Regions from separate parts of the Microbulbifer sp. ABE4_465 genome, predicted to be linked through region 1. Evidence: predicted binding sites of a transcription regulator. Region 1 holds the regulator's gene; each other region holds the start of a gene.

Region 1 (6,081 bases):
CCCCACTTTGAACGGGCGATCCAGATAGATCATCAGCCCGCCAAAGAAATTCGCAAGCAAGTCTTTGGCGGCAAAACCGATTGCCAGGCCACCGATGCCGCCCATGGCCAGTATCCCGCTGAGGTTGTACCCGAGCCGTTCCATGACGACCATGCCCGCAGTAATCATGATGGAGGCCCGCACCAGCTTGCCTATGGCACGCACAGTGGTTGTGTCGACGGGCTTACGCGCGTAGCGCGGATCTGCGAGATTCTGCTCAACCTCTTTCGCAAAACGCAGCGCAAACCAGGTAACCACCACGACAAAGCCTATCGCTCTGGGTTTGCCATCCAGCCAGAGCAGGAGTTCTGCCCCGGTCGCGTCACCGGCACGGGCAGCGGCAAACGATAGCCCCAGCAACCAGACCAGGATTGACGCGGGCGGGTTGATCGAATTGACCAGCGCATCATCCCAGGGGTTGACGGTTCGCTCCGCGCGCTCGCGCAGCCGGTTAACAAACAGTCCCAGAACCCAGGACGCAGTAGCCGTGATTAATACGACGACAAATATTTCGGCAATCCAGAAACGATCATCCCCCACCAGAGAGCGCAAAAACGCTGTAACTGACTCCACAAACAACTCCATTAGTTACTGAAATTTATTGCTGTACAAACAAACGTGCGCACCATTTTTAACAAATAAGGCACGGTATTTACATCCAGGAGGCCAGCCACTGCCGGGTTTTCTGCCAGCGCTCACTCTTTTCCAGTGCCCCCCAGGATTGAATTTCCCCGCGGCCGCGCATCCGCTCCAGGCGCTTGCTGGACGCAGGATCCGGTGTAAACCCTTCCAAAGCCTCCAGCACCTCAATGGCACCTGCACGATTATTACAGACCACGCCCATATCGCACCCTGCCGCCATGGCAGCGTGAATACGTTCCCGGTAGCCGCCTGCAGCGCCCGCGCCCTCCATGGTCAAATCGTCACTGAAAATAACGCCATCAAATTTGAGGCGCTTGCGCAGAATCTCCTGCAGCCAGAACCGGGAAAAACCCACCGGATTTTCATCCACCTGAGCAAAACGAATATGCGCCGGCATCACGGCCTCCAGCTCACCGGCCGCAATACTCTCGCTAAATGGTATGCAATCGGAAGACAGCACCTCCTCCAGGGGGCGCTGATCCACGGGCAACTCTTCATGACTGTCTTCGAGCACCTGCCCATGCCCCGGGAAGTGCTTGCCGGTCGTGGCCATGCCCGCGTCGTGCATACCCGCCATAAACGGGCGCGCCTTCTCGGCAAGCTTCAGTGGATCCCGGGCAAAGCTGCGATCGCCGACAATACGGCAGAAGTCGTCGTCCGCATCCAGCACTGGCGCGAAACTGAAGTCGATGCCAACCGCCAGCAACTCCGCGGCCAGCAACCAGCCCACATCTTCCAGTTGCTGTTTATCGGCCCGGGCACTAAGCGCCTGCATTGAGGGAATTCGGGTGAAAGAATCGCGAAAGCGCTGCACCCGGCCCCCTTCCTGATCTACCGCCAGCAGGATTTCAGGACGAAGGGCGCGAATCTCTGCAATCAGTGCCTCCAGCTGTGGCCGGCTTTCGAAATTCCGCGCAAAGAAAATCAGTCCGCCCACTTGGGGATGACGCAGCAGCGTGCGCTCTTCCTCGGTGAGGGTGTGCCCTTCGACATCAATCATTACCGGGCCAATCGGGGTAGACATCCGCATGAACTCCACATTGAATTTAATCGACGTCGCCGGCGTTGTTTCCCGGCATGGGCGCAGTGAGCATGGCTACGGCCGCGGGCGCCAGGCGCGCCAGGGTCTCCTCGAGACTGCTCTGGGCGCCAAAATCTTCCCGAAGGATAGCTTCAATGGCGTCAAAGCTCGAAAGAGAAAAGACCGTAGCGCCAAGCATGAAGTAGAGACGCCAGTAGAAGGTCACCGGGTCAACGTGCGGCAGAGCCGCCGCCAACTGCCCCGCAAAGCGCCGGTAGCTGTCACCGTAGCGGGATACGATAAAACGCCGCAAGTGCCCCTGGGACTGGGTATACGCCAGACCGAGCAATCGCATAAAGCGTTTCGGGTCGCGCCCCTGACTGGCCAGACCGGCCAGCGCCACCCGGTACAGGCTTTGCAGCAGATCATCCAGTTGCAGTGGCTCACCAGCCCCCGCCCTGCGCGCAAGCTCCTGATCGAGAATGGCCGTAAAAGGTGTAAGGAACCGCTCGAAAACAGCCTGAATCAGTTCTTTTTTAGAACCGAAATGGTAGTTCACCGCTGCCAGGTTCACCCCGGCGGTACTGGTGATGGTACGCAGGGAGGTCTCGGTAAAGCCCCGCTCCGCGAACAGGACTTCAGCGGCGTCCAGAATACGATGGACTGTGTCTGACTGACTCATGCCGATTTCACACCAATTCAAACCAACAATTTAAACGCTTGTTTTACCGCGAGACTAGCACAGTCCGCCGACGATGAAACCTGCGCAAGCCATTCTCCACCCCGCGGGAGTACCAAGCTTGCGTCCACCACATTAGAACGAGTGTACAAGTTCTGAAAGCGCCGGGATGGAACTGAAGGCGAAGACAACAAAGCAGTAAAAGAGGAGGAGCACGCCATGGCACGAATCGCTCCGGAAATTGGCAGTTGGTTTGAAAATTTTGATACTGGCGACCTGTTTGAAGTGGTTGCGGTTGACCATCCCGCCCGCACGATCGAAATTCAGTATGTGGACGGCAGCCTGGACGAAATCGAGTTCCAGAACTGGCCGTCGCTACCAGTGATTGGCGCCGCCGCTCCGGAAGACGCCAATGCAGGTTATGGCACCTTTGCCGACGAAATGCAGGATGAGGAAGACGCAGGCTACCGCAGCCCGATCTTTTCTCCCGCGCAAAGCGCCATTGACCGGCTTGAAGGAGATTCGTTTCCGGGTACTGACGAGGGCTACTGACGGATCGCTCCGGCCAGTGCCCGCCGTCATCGTGCTGCGAGTCAACCGCAACCCCGCAATCGGGCAATGATTGCGCGCCCCTGAAATCTGTATATAATCACAGCAACTGTATATAAATACAGACAACAGGAAGGCGCCCATGACAAACCTCACTGCACGCCAGGCTCAGGTACTGGAACTGATCAAATCCTATCTGGATGATACGGGCTACCCGCCCACCCGAGCCGAAATTGCCCAGGAGCTGGGCTTCCGCTCACCCAATGCCGCGGAAGAACATCTGAAAGCCTTGGCCCGCAAAGGCGCGATTGAAATGGTCGCTGGCGCTTCCCGCGGTATTCGAATTCCCGACTACAACAGTGGTTTACCCATTGTTGGCCGCGTTGCCGCCGGCAACCCGATTCTGGCGGAAGAAAATATCGAAGAGTACTGCGAAATTCCCGCGGAATTTTTTCACCCACCCGCGGACTACCTGTTGCGCGTACACGGCATGAGCATGAAAGATGCGGGTATTCTCGACGGCGATTTACTGGCCGTGCAGCGCACTGACAATATTCGCAATGGGCAGATCGTTGTTGCGCGCATCGAGGACGAAGTCACCGTGAAGCGCTTCAAACGTCGCGGCAATCAGGCCACCGTGCAGCTGCTGCCGGAGAATCAGGACTTTGATGTGATCGAAGTGGACATGCGGGACCGCAGCTTTGCCATTGAAGGTTTGGCGGTGGGCGTGATTCGGCAGAACCCGATTTGACAATGGCGGTTCGGAGCGACAAGCCCGCAGGTTTTCTGGATCCCGGCCTTCGCCGGGATGACAAGTCGCCAAACATCCCGTGTCTCGCACTTCGAACATAAAAAAACAGGGCTTTTGCCCTGTTTTTTTATGTCTGCGAATTAACCACAGAATGTTCAGTGAATCGTGTGCTCGGCCAGATCCACCTCTTCTTCCTCAAACGGCTCCGGCTCCATCTCGTTGATGTCCTGTACCGCTTCGATCCCCGCCTCCAGCATGGCACGGGCCACCGCCACCTTGTGCTCGCGCAGGAAATGCTGGCTCTCGTCCGAGAAATGAATACGCACCAGCGGTTCTCCCTTGTGACCAGCGCGTCGCAACGCTACATCACCATTGGACAACTCGATGATTTCGTAAGTCTCGGTAGACATTCACTTCTCCACAAACCGCGTAATTTGGAGCCAGTGTACCACACCCTACCACTCCTGACTGTGGGCCCTCTGGCGCTGGATCAGCTCGAAAAGGGACTGGTACCACTGCTGCACCCGCTCACGGGTGAGAGGCTGGTCAGGGGCCTCGGCCGCGCTATCCAGTTGGCGTACCGGGATGATGGACTGGACGGTGGCAGCAGGTTTGGAGGGCGCCGCCTGCGCAGCAGAACCGGTAGAGCCAGAGCTTACTGAACCAGAGGCGCTCAGTACCCACAATTTACGCCAGGCTGCGAAGAGCCCCGCAAACCAGCTATCGGGGTTTTCTGCGAGACTGACCAGCTCATTGGCTTCACCACTGAATTTGCCACGCTGGGACACCAGGGACGCCAGCGCCTGCGCTGTTTCCGGCTCAGCACCGGCCGCAAAACCCAACTGCATCTGATGCCCCTGCTCCGCCAGAAACGCACGGTAACCACGCCACAACTGCAGCACCGCCGCTTCCAGCAGGGAGGACTCCAGCAACGGCGTATTGCCCGCTTCCGCGCTGGATTGCAGCAGCAGCTGGGCCTTACGCAGCGCCGAAGCGACGGTACCGGTATAGGGATTACTCAAACTGCATACCTCTGGGATTCTGGATCCCGGCCTTCGCCGGGATGACGGATAGGTCTGGATCCCGTTACCGGATCAAGTCCGGCACAGGCTCTTCGCCGGGATGACGGGTCGGCAGGTCTCCGACCAATTACTTGGCCGGGGATTTTTTTGGAGCAGCCTTTTTCTTGGCTGGCGCCTTCTTGGCAGCCGCTTTTTTGGCCGGGGCCTTTTTCGCGGCAGCTTTTTTCTTCGCCGGAGCCTTTTTAGCCGGCGCTTCTACCTGCCACTTGCCATCGCGATAGAACGCCTTCCAACCGGTCGCCTTGCCCTCTTCCTCACTCTGGACATACTGCTCCTGAGTTTTACGGCTGAAGCGCACAACCGTATCACGGCCCTCGTTGTCCTCGGTGGGAGCAGAGAACAGGAAGCTGTACTTGGGATCGATTTCGTCCTTGTGCGGCAGCAGCTCCTTGATCAGGGGTGCGCGGGTTTCGCGATTTTTCGGGAACTGACTGGCAGCCAAAAACAGACCGGAGGCGCCGTCGCGGAGAATATAGGTATCATCCACTTTCTCGCAGGCCAGCTCCGGCATGGGTACCGGATCCATTTTGGGCGGTGCCGGCTGGCCACTCTTCAGCAGCTTGCGGGTGTTCTTGCAGGTTTCGCTGGTACAACCAAAGTACTTGCCGAAACGGCCGGACTTTAACTGCATATCCGCGCCACACTTGTCGCACTCGATGACCGGGCCATCGTAGCCCTTGATCTTGAAGGTGCCCTTCTCTACCTCGAAGCCACTACAGTCCGGGTTATTACCGCAGATATGCAACTTGCGCTGCTCATCCACCAGGTAGTTATCCATGGCGGTGCCGCATTTCGGGCAGCGGCGCTTGTCTCGCAGCTGGCGAGTTTCCGCATCTTCGTCTTTTTCCGCATCTACCGCTTCTTCACCGGACACCAGATTCATGGTGTTGGTGCAGCGCTCCTTGGGCGGCAGTGCATAACCGGAACAGCCGAGGAACACACCGGTGGAGCCGGTGCGGATCTGCATATGCCTGCCGCAGGTACCGCACTCGATATCCGTATCCGTCGGCGCATTGCGACGCATACCGCCTTCTTTATCCTGTGCCACCTCGAGACGCTTGCTGAAGTCGGAATAGAATTCGTTCAACAGGTCTTTCCAGCCCTTTTTACCTTCCGCCACGGTATCCAGAGATTCCTCGAGGCTCGCGGTAAAACCGTAATCCATCAGGTCGGTGAAGCTTTCGCTCAGGCGGTCGGTAACGATATCGCCCATTTTTTCCGCGTAAAAACGGCGGTTCTCCAGGCGCACGTAGCCGCGATCCTGAATGGTGGAGATGATCGATGCATAGGTGGAAGGACGGCCGATACCGCGTTTTTC
Region 2 (6,081 bases), on a different contig from region 1:
TCATCAAACCGCGCAAGAATACCACCACAGGAGGAAACATGTCTGGCACGATTCTCATCACTGGCTGCAACCGCGGCATCGGACTGGAAATGGCCCGCCAATTTGCCGCGGATGGTTGGAAAGTGATCGCTACCTGCCGCAATCCCTCCGCCGCCTGGGAATTGAGCGAGCTGGCGGAGTCCCATGAAAATCTGCAGGTACACGGGCTGGATGTCACCGATTACCAGCAGCTCGAGGAACTCGCGCACAGTTTAGATGAGCTTCCGCTGGATGTACTGGTCAGCAACGCGGGCTATTACGGCCCGAAAGGGGTGACCTTTGGCAGTGTGGATGTGGAAGAGTGGCGCAAGGTGCTGGAGGTCAACACCATCGCACCCTACAAACTGGTGGAAGCATTTGCTCCCCACCTGACCGCCGGAAAGCGCAAAGTGATCGGTGTACTGAGCAGCAAGGTCGGCAGTATCGATGACAATGGTTCCGGCGGTGGTTACCTGTACCGCTCATCCAAAACGGCGGTCAATCAGGTTGTTAAGAGCCTGTCCATCGACCTGGCGGAACAGGGCATCCGGGTGCTCGCGTTGCACCCTGGTTGGGTGCAAACGGAGATGGGGGGTCCCAACGCATTGATTTCCACTCAGCAAAGCGTGCAAGGACTCAAGCATCTACTGCTGAACGCGACACCGGAAGACAGCGGTTGTTTCTTCAATTACGACGGCTCGGAAATTCCCTGGTAAATCACTGTGCTTTCCTAGGGGAGCGGGATCAGGTCCAAATGCTGGGCGATCTGCCCAAGAGACATCAGTATGCACATGGTGATCACCAGAGGCCGGATCAGGCGGGTGCCGCCGGCGAGCATGGTGTGACTGCCGATAAAGGCGCCCAGCATCTGCCCGACCATCATGGCGCCGCCAATGGTCCATATCACCTTGCCACCTGCGGCAAACAGCGCGAGGGAAACCACGTTGGTGGTGAGGTTGAATAGCTTTGCGCGGATAGTAGCGGTGAGCAGGGTCTGCCCGCGAAACGCGACCCCGGAGGCCGCGAAGAAGGTGCCGGTTCCAGGACCAAAGGCCCCGTCGTACACGCCCACGGCGGGCACGCAGGTCAGCGCCCACTGCTTTTCACTCATTTTCCCCTCACGTTCGCTGTTGCCCATATTGGGGGTAAACCACACGTACAGCGCGACGCTCAACAGCAACAGGGGTATTACCCAGTCGAGCCAGCTGGTATCCACCCGCTGAATCAGCCAGGCACCCACGCCCGCACCAATCCCGGCAGTAATTACTGGGAAAATAAGTGAACGCTCGCGCAAATGCCCCTTGGAATACAGCGTGGCCGTTGCGGTAAAGGTACCCAGAATCGCCTGACTCTTGTTTGTGGCCAGTGCGGCCACCGGTGGTACACCGGCGAGCAACAAGGCGGGTACCGTCAGCAGGCCGCCGCCACCGGCCAGGGTATCCACCCAGCCCGCCAGCATAGCTACGGCAAACAGAATCAACAGCAGGGTCAGGGTGATTTCCATCGGGTACTTCTTGGATAAAACGGTTTAGGGTTTTTCGGTAGGGGAGTTCAGTGATTCTATCGGCAGGCTGAGCGCGCCGGCGATCAGTGCTTCTTTGCGCGCCTTGCTCCATTTCTTGATCTGCAGCTCCAGTTTCAATGCTTCGGAGTGACTGTCGACCCCCTGCTGGAATTCCAGGGTCAGGGGGCCGCGCCCACGCAGTGCTTTTGCCGCTTTTGGGCCACTACTGTTGTGCTCTTCAAAGCGCCGTTCAACGTCTCGGGTAATGCCGGTATAGAGCGACCCTTTGTTGGTGCGAATCAGGTAAATAAACCAGTCGGACAAAACACTACCGTCGATAAAAAGCGATTAAAACAGACTCTGCTGATCCCCGGACTGGGGTGGCAGGGTGAACTGGCTGCAGTCCAGGTCCAGCTTGCGTGCATTCAGCCCCAGCTTGCGACAGGTTATCCGAAATCGCTGCCGCAGTAACTGGGCAAATACGCCGGTACCGCGCTGGCGCTGTCCAAATTCCGCCTGGTTGTCCTTACCTCCGCGACTCTGTTGCACCAGGCTCATGACGTGTTGCGCCCGCTCGGGGTAGTGCTCCGCCAGCCACTGGCGAAACAGGGGCGCTACCTCAAAAGGCAGCCGCAGCAGAATATAGGCGGCGTGGATGGCACCTGCCGCGTGGGCGCGCGTGAGTATCTGTTCCAGTTCCGAATCGTTGAGGGCGGGAATCATCGGCGCGGCCATCACTGCGGTGGGAATGCCGGCATTGGCCAGCGCTTCAATGGTGCGCAGGCGCGCCGCCGGTCCTGCGGTGCGCGGCTCCAGCCTGCGTTTCAGTTCGTTGTCCAGTGTGGTTACGCTGATGCCCACGTGCACCAGATTGTCCCGGGACATTTCCGCCAGAATGGGCAGGTCACGCAGGATCAGCTGGCTCTTGGTGACGAGGGTGACCGGGTGGCGATAGCGTTGCAGGGTTTCCAGTATCCGGCGAGTGATCTGTTTGTCTTTCTCGAGCGGCTGGTAGGGGTCGGTATTGGTACCCATGGCGATGGGGCTGCACTGGTAGCTCTTTTTGCGCAGTGCCGATTCCAGCAGTTCCACCGCATTGGGCTTGTAGAACAGCCGCGTTTCAAAATCGAGCCCGGGCGACAGGTCCATATAAGCGTGGGCCGGGCGGGCGTAGCAATAAACACAGCCATGCTCACAGCCCCGATAGGCGTTGATCGACTGGGTGAAGGGAATGTCCGGTGAGTTATTGGTGGCGATGATCGATTTTGCCTTTTCCTCGATCGCTACCGTCTCGATCCGCTCCTGAGGTTCCAGCAGGGTCTCCCAGCCGTCACTCTCGCGGCTGCTAACCTGATTTACAAAGCGTCCCGCCAGGTTACTGATGGCTCCGCGGCCCTTGAGGGGTTGGGTGGGGTTGTCGGGAGCGTCATTGGCCACGGTGGGTATTCGGTGCTTGGCTGTATGTTTGTACAGTTTATTGCCAGGCCGCAGACGGTGCAAGCGCGTTCCCCAGCACTTACAATGACCGATCAGTACGCGCTAAAAACCAGCCATCAGGAACTAGGGAATGGATCTTCAATCTGTCGCCGCTATCTATGCATTTGCGGTCAAGGTGCTCCAGATATTCGCCATGCTGTTTGCCTTCGGGCTGGTGGTGCTGGTGCTGTATGTGGTGTATCTGTATCTGTCGGATATCAGCCAGACCAAGCAGGCGATCCGCCGCAATTTTCCGGTACTGGGGCGTTTCCGCTATCAGTTCGAGCACTTGGGCGAGTTCTTCCGCCAATATTTCTTTGCCCTCGACCGGGAGGAGATGCCGTTCAATCGCGCCCAGCGCAGCTGGGTGTATCGGGCAGCGAAGAATGTGGATTCCACCCTGGCCTTTGGTTCCACCCGCCCCCTGAATCAGCCCGGCGATATTGTCTTTCTCAATCATCCGTTTCCCACTCTGGCCAAGGATGCAGTACCAGCGCGGGAGGTCACTCTGGGGGAGGGTGTTGCGCGCAGACCCTATACCACCCGCTCGATTTTCAATATTTCTGGAATGAGCTTCGGCGCCCTGTCGGTACCGGCGGTGACTGCGCTTTCCAAAGGCGCGGCGAAAGCCGGTATCTGGCTGAATACCGGGGAAGGGGGCCTGTCTTCCCACCATCTGGCCGGTGGTTGCGACATCGTGTTTCAGATTGGCACGGCAAAATACGGAGTGCGCGATGCCGAGGGCAATCTGTCCGATGCAAAGCTGCGCGAGGTTGCCGGGCACGAGCAGGTAAAAATGTTCGAGTTGAAACTCTCGCAAGGGGCAAAGCCCGGCAAGGGCGGTATCTTGCCGGGGGTGAAGGTGACACCGGAGATTGCCCTGGTGCGCGGTATACCGGTGGGAGAGGACTCGATCAGCCCCAATGGCCACCCGGAGTTCAATGATGTCGACGGGCTGCTGGACATGCTCAATCATATTCGCGAAGTCACCGGCAAGCCCACCGGGTTCAAATGTGTGATCGGCAATAGCGACTGGCTGCACGAGCTGTGTGAAGCCATTTTGCGCCGCGGCGCCGAGAGCGCGCCGGACTTTATCACCATCGACAGTGCCGATGGTGGCAGCGGTGCTGCGCCGCAGAGCCTGTTGGACTACATGGGCCTGCCGCTGAATCGCAGCCTGCCCCTGGTGGTGGATCTGATTGCCGAATACGGTCTGCGCGACCGCATTAAAATCATTTGTGCGGGCAAACTGCTCACGCCTTCGATGGTGGCCTGGGCGCTCGCCATGGGGGCCGACTTCGTCAACTGCGCGCGGGGATTTATGTTCGCCCTCGGCTGTATTCAGGCCATGCAGTGCAACAAAAACACCTGCCCCACCGGCGTCACTACACACAACCCGGATTTACAGCAGGGGCTGGACCCCATGGACAAAGCAGAGCGTGTCTATCACTACGCGCACAATATGGAATACGAGGTGGGAACCATCGCGCACTCCTGTGGCGTACCGGAACCGCGCCTGTTGCGCCGCGCTCACGTTGAGGTCATCAACGAGCGCGGTGTGCCGGTCCCTCTGACCACCCTGGCGCCGGAAGGAAAGCCCAAGGCGGTGATCGCCAGCGATCGCGATCAGATCTGAGCGGCGTTACGCTCGACACAGGCACAACAAACATACGCACAACAGAGAGAGCGTGAGCATGGAAGGCGTCACCACACTGGTTGGGCAGGGGCTGTATATGGCGGTGGCCGCAGTGGTCGGTCTCGGTATCGCCCGTGTTCTGATGCGCGATAACACCCTTGGTTGTCTGATCGCCGGCGTACTTGCCGGAATGTTGTTACCGGTATTTGATTACGACACCGGGCTGCGCGCGGAAAACCTGCATCAGCTGGTATTTTTCGTCATCCTGCCGGTACTGATTTTTCAGTCCGCGTGGAAGATCGACCCGGATATCCTGTTTCGCTGGCTGGGGCCGGTACTGTTGCTGGCGACCCTCGGCGTGTTGATCTGTTGTCTGATTACGGCGCTGCTTGTCTTCTACGGTATTCACCATCCTACCGGTTTTCCCTGGCTGGCCGCGTTTCTCACTGGCGCCATACTGGCCGCCACCGATCCGGTGGCGGTGGTGGCGCGTTTGCGCGAGAGCCGTGCAAATGAAGAGTTGTTAACCCTGGTGGAAGGGGAAAGCCTGTTTAACGACGCGGTCGCAATTGTACTGTTTGCGTTTGCGCTGGGTATTGCCAGCCACAGTGCGATGGAAGGCAGTGTGGCCACCGGCGAGGCGATCAGTGGTGTGGGCGGTTTTGCGCTGTATTTTGCCGCGGTATTTTTTGGTGGCCTTGCGGTGGGCACCATCTGTGGGCTGGTTACCGCTATCGTGATTCTGTTTCTGGGCTCGGCGGGCGCTGCGCTGATGGTTCTGGTACTGGCGGCCTTCGGCAGCTTTTACCTGGCGGAGCACGTGGTCGGGGTCTCTGGAATCCTGTCGGTCATGATCTGCGCTATTGTGGCTCGCGCGTGTCTGCGCGAGCAGCAGGAAACCTACCTGGCTCATGCGGCACCGACCTGGGAGTGGCTGGGGTTATTTTTCAATGCGCTGATCTTCGTGATCATGGGGCTGGTGATCACCTTCGAGATGTTTACGCACCAGTGGCTGGCGATGATCATAGCCATCGTTGCGGCCATTGGTGCGCGGGCCCTGGCGGTGTTTCTGGTGGCGCCCTTCGCGCGCTTTGTGGGGCCCCCGATTCCAAACAGCTGGCGATTGATTTTGAGCTGGGGCGGTTTGCGCGGTGTCATTGCGGTGGCGCTGGTGCTGTCACTGCCCACGAAGCTGCCGTACTGGTGGACGGTGCAGTCGATGGTATTTGGTGTGGTGTTGTTTTCGTTACTGGTACAGGGGACAACCAGTACGCGATTGATCAAAAAACTGGGGCTTTGAATTCGGGCAGCGATATCACTGCCCGCAGGTGGTCAGTTAGATAGCCAGGGCTTTTAGGACGCCCAATTCAGAATAACCTTGCCCGATTCACCAGAACCCATGGTGTCAAAACCCTGCTGGAATTCGTCCACGGAAAATTGGTGGGTG
Region 3 (6,081 bases), 440 kb from region 1:
GTGGCAGGTCAAAGGGCGGGCTTTGAAATTCAACCTCGCCACGCCGTTACCTGGATGACCCGCAACCCGGCGCGCGCGCTGGGCATTGAGGAGGTCACGGGAACCCTGGAAAAGGGCAAGATGGCGGATGTGGTAGTGTGGTCTGCAGACCCTTTCAGTGTCTACGCCAAGGCGGAGCAGGTGTTTATCGATGGCGTGCTGATGTTTGACCGCAGTAACCCCGAGCGGCAACCGCACAGCGATTTTGAATTGGGTATTCTGAACGCAGACGGCGAACGCCTGCCGGACGGAGGAGAGCGCTAATGGGAATTTCGAATACGCTCAAAGCCGGGGTAAAAATCACCCTGTTTTCCCTGCTCGGGTTTGCGGTTGCTGTGCACAGTGAAAGTATCCTGATCAAGGATGCCCGAATTGTGACCCTCGGTGATCAGGGAACCCTCGAGAATGGTGATCTGCTGGTTCGTGACGGCAAGATTGTGCAGGTTGCTGACGACCTCGGCGATATCACCGCTGACCTGATTATCGATGGCCGGGGAAAGGTGGTCACGCCGGGGTTGATCGCGCCCAGCAGTGAGCTGGGACTGACCGAAATCGGCGCGGCCGCTTCGACCAACGATGGTGCTGCTACCGAACAGTCCATTGGGGCTGCCTTTAATCCGCTGGTCGCGTTCAATCCTCATTCCACATTGATCCCGTTCAACCGCGCCGGTGGCCTGACGCGCGCCGTAGTGCTGCCATCGAGTGAGGACAGAATCTTTGCCGGACAGGGTTTTGCCATCAAGCTCACCGGCGATTTCGATAGCGTGACAGATCAGAACCTGGTGCAAAAGGTGTACTTTGGCGAGTACGGGGCACAGTTGTCCGGCGGCAGCCGGGCAATGGCCTACGCTCAGCTGGAGAGCGCACTGGAGCAGGCAAAAGAGTATTCAGATAATCGCGATCAGGTGCGCCGTGGGCAATGGCGCGAGCTCGACTTCGCAATGGACGACCTGGAGGCACTGCAGCCGGTGCTGCGTGGCGAGCAGCCCCTGCTGATCAGCGCGGACCGCGCCAGTGACATACTGCAGGTTCTGGCGCTGGCGAATAAATTCCAGATTCGGCCAATTATTATCGGTGGCGCAGAAGGGTGGATGGTCGCTGGTCAGCTGGCCGGGGCCCGCGTTCCGGTGGTGGTGGATGTGTTGGGCAATACGCCGGATGCCTTTGAGAAGCTGGGCGCGCGGATGGATAATGCCGCGCTTCTGCACAAGGCTGGCGTCACCGTTGCGATTAGTGGCCCTGGATACGCGGGTTCTCACAACAGCTACCTGTCGCGGCAAGCGGCAGGTAACGCGGTTGCCTACGGCTTGCCGTTTGAAGAGGGGGTACGCGCGGTAAGTGCCAATGTTGCCACGATTTTTGGCCTCGATGGGGGTGTGTTAGCCCCGGGTGGTGTTGCGGAACTGGTGCTGTGGAGTGGTGATCCCCTGGAAGTCACAAGCTTTGCCGAACTGGTGCTGATCGATGGCAAACCCCAGTCTCTCGTCAATCGTTCCACGCGGTTGCGGGATCGTTACTTACACCCCAAAGCGGGTACCGGACATGGATATAAAAACTGATGATTAGTGTAGAAATTACCGCGCTCTATGGCGGACTGTGTGCATTACTGGTGATTGCGCTGGCGTTTAACGTGGTGAAGTTCCGCCGTGGCAAAAAGGTCGGTATCGGCACCGGTGGCGATAAAGAGGGGGCGGTGTTAGTCCGGGCTCACGCCAACGCGATTGAGTACATTCCCCTGGCGCTTATCCTGTTGCTGGTAGCGGAGATCAACGGGGTTTCCGCTGTGTGGTTGCACTGTCTTGGTGGCGCACTGGTTTTTGCGCGGATTCTGCACGCGATCGGCCTGATTGGTGGAAAAGGTGGCTATCACCCGGGGCGTTTTATCGGCACTTCGCTGACCTGGTTGGTGATCATCATTCTGGCGGTGATCGATATCGCGTCAGTCTTCTGATCCCGCTTGAGCTTAAGGCCGGCTTGCAGGCAAAAAAAAGCCCGGCAAGCCGGGCATAGTACAGGGATGGAAACCAGAATATTGGTATCCAGGGGGGATTACTGATTTGCCGCCAGCGGTGTGACGTTTTCATCGCTGGACTGCTCGTCCTGCTCTTCGGCGGCGAGCAGTTCTTCCGGCTTGCCTTTACAGGCCTTGGCCAGGACTTCGCGGCGCTTGGCCAGCATCAGGCCAATTTCTTCGCTGGCTTCTTCTGAAACGCCCTCAATATTGCGCTCGATCAGAGCGGTGATGTTGGCAGCGAGTTCCAGCATCTTGTCGTGTTCTTCGGCATCTTTCTTGTTATCGAACATGGCTCCGTCTCTATCGCATTTCCAAACGGCTACTACCGCCATATTGGGCCTCCTGAGGTCTTGGTATTGTGGTTATGTGTTGTTGATGTGGATGGATGTACAGTATCTGTATGGATATTCAGTGTCAACTGCAAAAACACCACATTCCGCGCCAGTGTACGCGCTGAGGGCCGGTTAGGGCTAGCTGAGGAGGGGGAGGCTAGAAGCCGCCACCATTGTCGAGCCACTCCTGTTCCGCCGGGGTGGACTCTCTGCCAAGTGCCTGGTTGCGGTGTGGATACCGCCCGAATTCCCGAATGACCTTCTGGTGGGCGACGGCAAACCGGTGGTAGCCCGCCGCCGCCTCGGCTTCCTCGGTCGTGACGCCGGCGATATCCGGTGCAAAATCCCGTTGCAGCTGGTCGAAATAGGCCACCGACTGGTCCTGAACCTCTGCGAGCTCAGAGTGCTCGAGTGGCATGCCCGCAAACGCGCGCTGGTGGAGACCCAGGTGCTTGTGGGTGTTGTCGCGGACCATGCTTTGAGCGATGTCCAGCGCCAGCGCATCACCGGCAAACGCCTTGGCTGACCCGCGATAGATATTCCGGCTGAACTGGTCGCACAGCAGGATCAAACCCAACTGTCCGCCCTGTGCGTTCCGCCAGGTGTCCAGATGCCCGGAAATCGCCCGGTCGACACTGGTGGCGAAGCGGCTGCGAATCTCCTCGTCAAACTGGTCACTGCGCTGAAACCAGCGTGCGCGCAGGTCCTCCGCCGGGTTTGCGTTCAGGTTTGTGGTGCCAAACCAGAATTCGAGTACCTCTGCAGGCGTGACCGTTTCGGGGCTCATAGCTTGCTCCTTCAAATATTTTGTGTGGATTGCATCCAAAGTGCTTGCTGTCGACGTCCATCAGGGGAAGGGTAAAAGCAGGCATCGGGATTCCCAAAGCCTGATATCAACTGCCTAAAAAAGGTACAATCTGGCGCCATAGATGGTTGGGGTAGGTCGTTCGTCTATCTATCACCATCGCCGGGCGGGGTTGGCCGGGGCATTTCCCTGCTTTGCCTCAGATCAGTAAGAGCGAGATAACACCAATGAGAGCGAATGAAATCAAGCAACGCGGCCCACTGAATACCTGGGCGCTGGCCCTGGTGGCCGCACTGGGTATGGTCGCATCGGGCAGCCTGCTGGCCCAGGAGGAAGATACCGTGGCACCCAAGCCGCCGGTACCGCCAGCCCCGGTAGTCGCGCCAAAGCCGGTTGAAAAGGAAGCCACTAAACAGGTGCGTATCCTGCGCCAGGAAGATGGCACCCTGCGTATCCATACCCGCGACGAGAATGGCGAAAACGCGGATGTTGAGATTGACCTTGGCGAAGCCTTCGGTGGCAAGGTGACCCAGCGTATCTACGAGAAGCTGGAAGAAAAAGGCATTCTGGACGAGAAAGGCCTGGTGGTTGAGCAGGCGCTGGATTCTGTACCGCGCAATATCAGCATCGGTATCAAAGCTGACGTGGAGCGTGCCGAGCGCATCCGTGAGCGGGCGGAACGGGCTCGGGAGCATGCGGAGCGTATGCACGAGCACGCCTATGCAGTTCACGAAGAAAAGATTAAAGAGCAGCGCCGGGGAGGTCCGGACATGGACTGGTTGATCGGCATTGTGGCAATTCTCGCGGTATTCGGCACGCCGATCCTGATTGTCTGGATGGTGACTCGTAACAACTATCGCAAGAAGCAGTTGTTGATGGAGAACATCAATCGCATGGTGTCTGAAGGCCGGGATATCCCACCTGAGCTGCTGGATGCGATGGACCGGGAGGGTACCAATACCTCCAAGGATCGAGGAGTCACCCTGATCGCCATTGGTGCTGCTGTGTTTATCTGGCTTTCCATTTCCACCGGTGTGGATGTGGGTAGCCTTGGCCTGATACCCCTGTTTATCGGGATCGCCCGCTACGTCAACTGGAAGCACGACCAAAAACAAGCGGGTTAAGGGCAACCAATAAATGAACCTCGATGATGGGGATCTGATCAGGCGCGTCGTCGAAGACGGGGACCAGCGGGCGTATGCCCAGCTGGTTCGTCGCTATCAGTCACAGCTGCGATTCTCGCTCCGTCAGCTGTGCGATGGCGACCAGGGTCTTGCGGACGATATGGCGCAGGAGGCCTTTATCAAGGCCTATAAGGCGCTGCCCGCGTTTCGTGGGGATGCGCGCTTCAGCACCTGGCTGTACCGTATTGCCTACAATCTGGTCATGAGTCACAAGCGCAAAAACGCCCCGGTGGTAGACCAGGAGGCGGTGGACAATGCCCAGTCCCAGGAAAGCGTCGAAGAAGCGCAACAACTGGGTATGGCCAGGGACTTGAATTCGGCTATGGGGGAATTGAGTGATGCCCAAAGGCAGGCGGTGCATCTGTGCATGCAGCGCGGCTTTTCACACGAAGAGGCGGCAAGCATTATGAAACTGCCGCTGGGCACGGTAAAATCCCACGTTAACCGCGCGCGGGCCAAGTTGCAGTCTCTGCTTCAGGCCTGGCGGGAGGAGGTAGTCAGTGGCTGATTTCGACAAACAGTCCGCAGATTCGCAAAACGGTAATCCCCAGCAAGAGTGGGGTGGATCGGAAGGTATGGTCATCAAAAACGGTGTTGTGCACGCCGCCGGGCCCATGGGCGACGGCGAGCCAGATTTCGACACCTGGCTTTCTCAGCAGCTGCAGTTCAGCGAGCCGCACCTGGACGACGACGGCTTCTGCGAGCGGGTAATGGCGGATTTGCCGCCGGTGCCGGCCAAGCGCGCTGAGCGCCGCGCCACCCGTTACCAGTATGCGGCGGTCGTAATGGCTTCGGCGATTGTCTGCTGGCAATTCCCGCTGCGGGAAGTGCTGGTGGCTGCGGCGGAGCAGAGTATCAGTCTGTACAGCCTGGTTGGACTGGGTATGCTGGGATCGCTGGTGGCGATGACCGGCGGCATCATGGCAGCCCGCCGCTGATTGGCGGGCAATCAATTTAGCAATTCTACATCTTCACTTCTGAACGTATTCAGTTCTGATACTGGCCCAGGCGCAATTCTCCGCGCTTGGAGACCCGTATCGCTGGCAGGATCGACTTCTGCAATCCTAACTTTGCCTCCAGTTCATAGGGTACGGTATCCCCCTGCAGCCGAACCAGCTCTGTCATGGCCATGATCGAGCCCATCAGGTTGGCTGAGGCGTCTACCACAATGGCATCCTGGCCGTAGGCCGGAATCACCGGCAGATTATTCGAGGTGCCCGTTATCACTTTGTGTCCCGCGAGCTTAAGCGTGTAGTACAGTCCGGAAAGGGCCAGGGCGCTGTCATTCGGGTTGAAGACCCGCAGGTGAATGCGAAAGCGCAGGTCGCCGCTGTGGTTGTTCGGTAGCGGCTCTACCGCGGTGACCTGAACATCCGGCTTTTCGAAATTCGGTGAAAGGGATGCGCACCCCTGTACGAACCCCAGCAGCAACAGAAGTGGCAACAACCGCAGGGCTGTCTTCCGTCTGGCGAGCTTGCTTGTGACCCATCCGAGCGGACGCGCCAGTGCCTGAAAACTTCTTGTGCCGGTGACCGTATTCAATGCGTACTCCTTGAGAAATCCCATAATTCCACTACCGCTAGCCTAACCATCTGGTAGGCTCAGGGCTATACTCTTGTGGTCGTTTGGACGGGCAAGGATAGCCAATGGAGTTTGCAGAGCTTCAACCAGAACTACAGCAGTGGATTCGCGATGCGGTGAAAAGTG

Evidence for each region. The regulator LexA, encoded in region 1, represses DNA repair genes until DNA is damaged. The targets are predictions, from matches to a motif close to ACTGTNTNTANANACAGT.
Region 2: a site for LexA is predicted at 2,979-2,996, ahead of ACXAG1_RS10860 (PA0069 family radical SAM protein). Genes of this name have one in related genera too.
Region 3: a site for LexA is predicted at 2,449-2,466, ahead of ACXAG1_RS03580 (YebG family protein). Genes of this name have one in related genera too.

Annotation. Positions count from the first base shown of each region.
Region 1 is NZ_JBSWXV010000001.1:437,813-443,893, reverse strand. It holds gene ACXAG1_RS01770 (mechanosensitive ion channel family protein) at 1-624, opposite strand, end outside; gene nagZ (beta-N-acetylhexosaminidase) at 692-1,705, opposite strand; gene ACXAG1_RS01760 (TetR/AcrR family transcriptional regulator) at 1,728-2,384, opposite strand; gene ACXAG1_RS01755 (DUF6763 family protein) at 2,601-2,933, shown strand; gene lexA (transcriptional repressor LexA) at 3,073-3,681, shown strand; gene ACXAG1_RS01745 (hypothetical protein) at 3,837-4,091, opposite strand; gene ACXAG1_RS01740 (hypothetical protein) at 4,137-4,703, opposite strand; gene topA (type I DNA topoisomerase) at 4,831-6,081, opposite strand, start outside.
Region 2 is NZ_JBSWXV010000005.1:215,916-221,996, reverse strand. It holds gene ACXAG1_RS10875 (SDR family oxidoreductase) at 39-734, shown strand; gene ACXAG1_RS10870 (TSUP family transporter) at 749-1,522, opposite strand; gene ACXAG1_RS10865 (GIY-YIG nuclease family protein) at 1,547-1,846, opposite strand; gene ACXAG1_RS10860 (PA0069 family radical SAM protein) at 1,871-2,959, opposite strand; gene ACXAG1_RS10855 (FMN-binding glutamate synthase family protein) at 3,090-4,634, shown strand; gene ACXAG1_RS10850 (cation:proton antiporter) at 4,693-5,934, shown strand; gene tdh (L-threonine 3-dehydrogenase) at 5,988-6,081, opposite strand, start outside.
Region 3 is NZ_JBSWXV010000001.1:876,718-882,798, reverse strand. It holds gene ACXAG1_RS03595 (amidohydrolase) at 1-303, shown strand, start outside; gene ACXAG1_RS03590 (amidohydrolase family protein) at 303-1,598, shown strand; gene ACXAG1_RS03585 (MAPEG family protein) at 1,598-1,990, shown strand; gene ACXAG1_RS03580 (YebG family protein) at 2,089-2,385, opposite strand; gene ACXAG1_RS03575 (DUF924 family protein) at 2,543-3,172, opposite strand; gene ACXAG1_RS03570 (DUF6249 domain-containing protein) at 3,418-4,314, shown strand; gene ACXAG1_RS03565 (sigma-70 family RNA polymerase sigma factor) at 4,328-4,882, shown strand; gene ACXAG1_RS03560 (hypothetical protein) at 4,875-5,312, shown strand; gene ACXAG1_RS03555 (LEA/WHy family protein) at 5,362-5,940, opposite strand; gene ACXAG1_RS03550 (2OG-Fe(II) oxygenase) at 6,021-6,081, shown strand, end outside.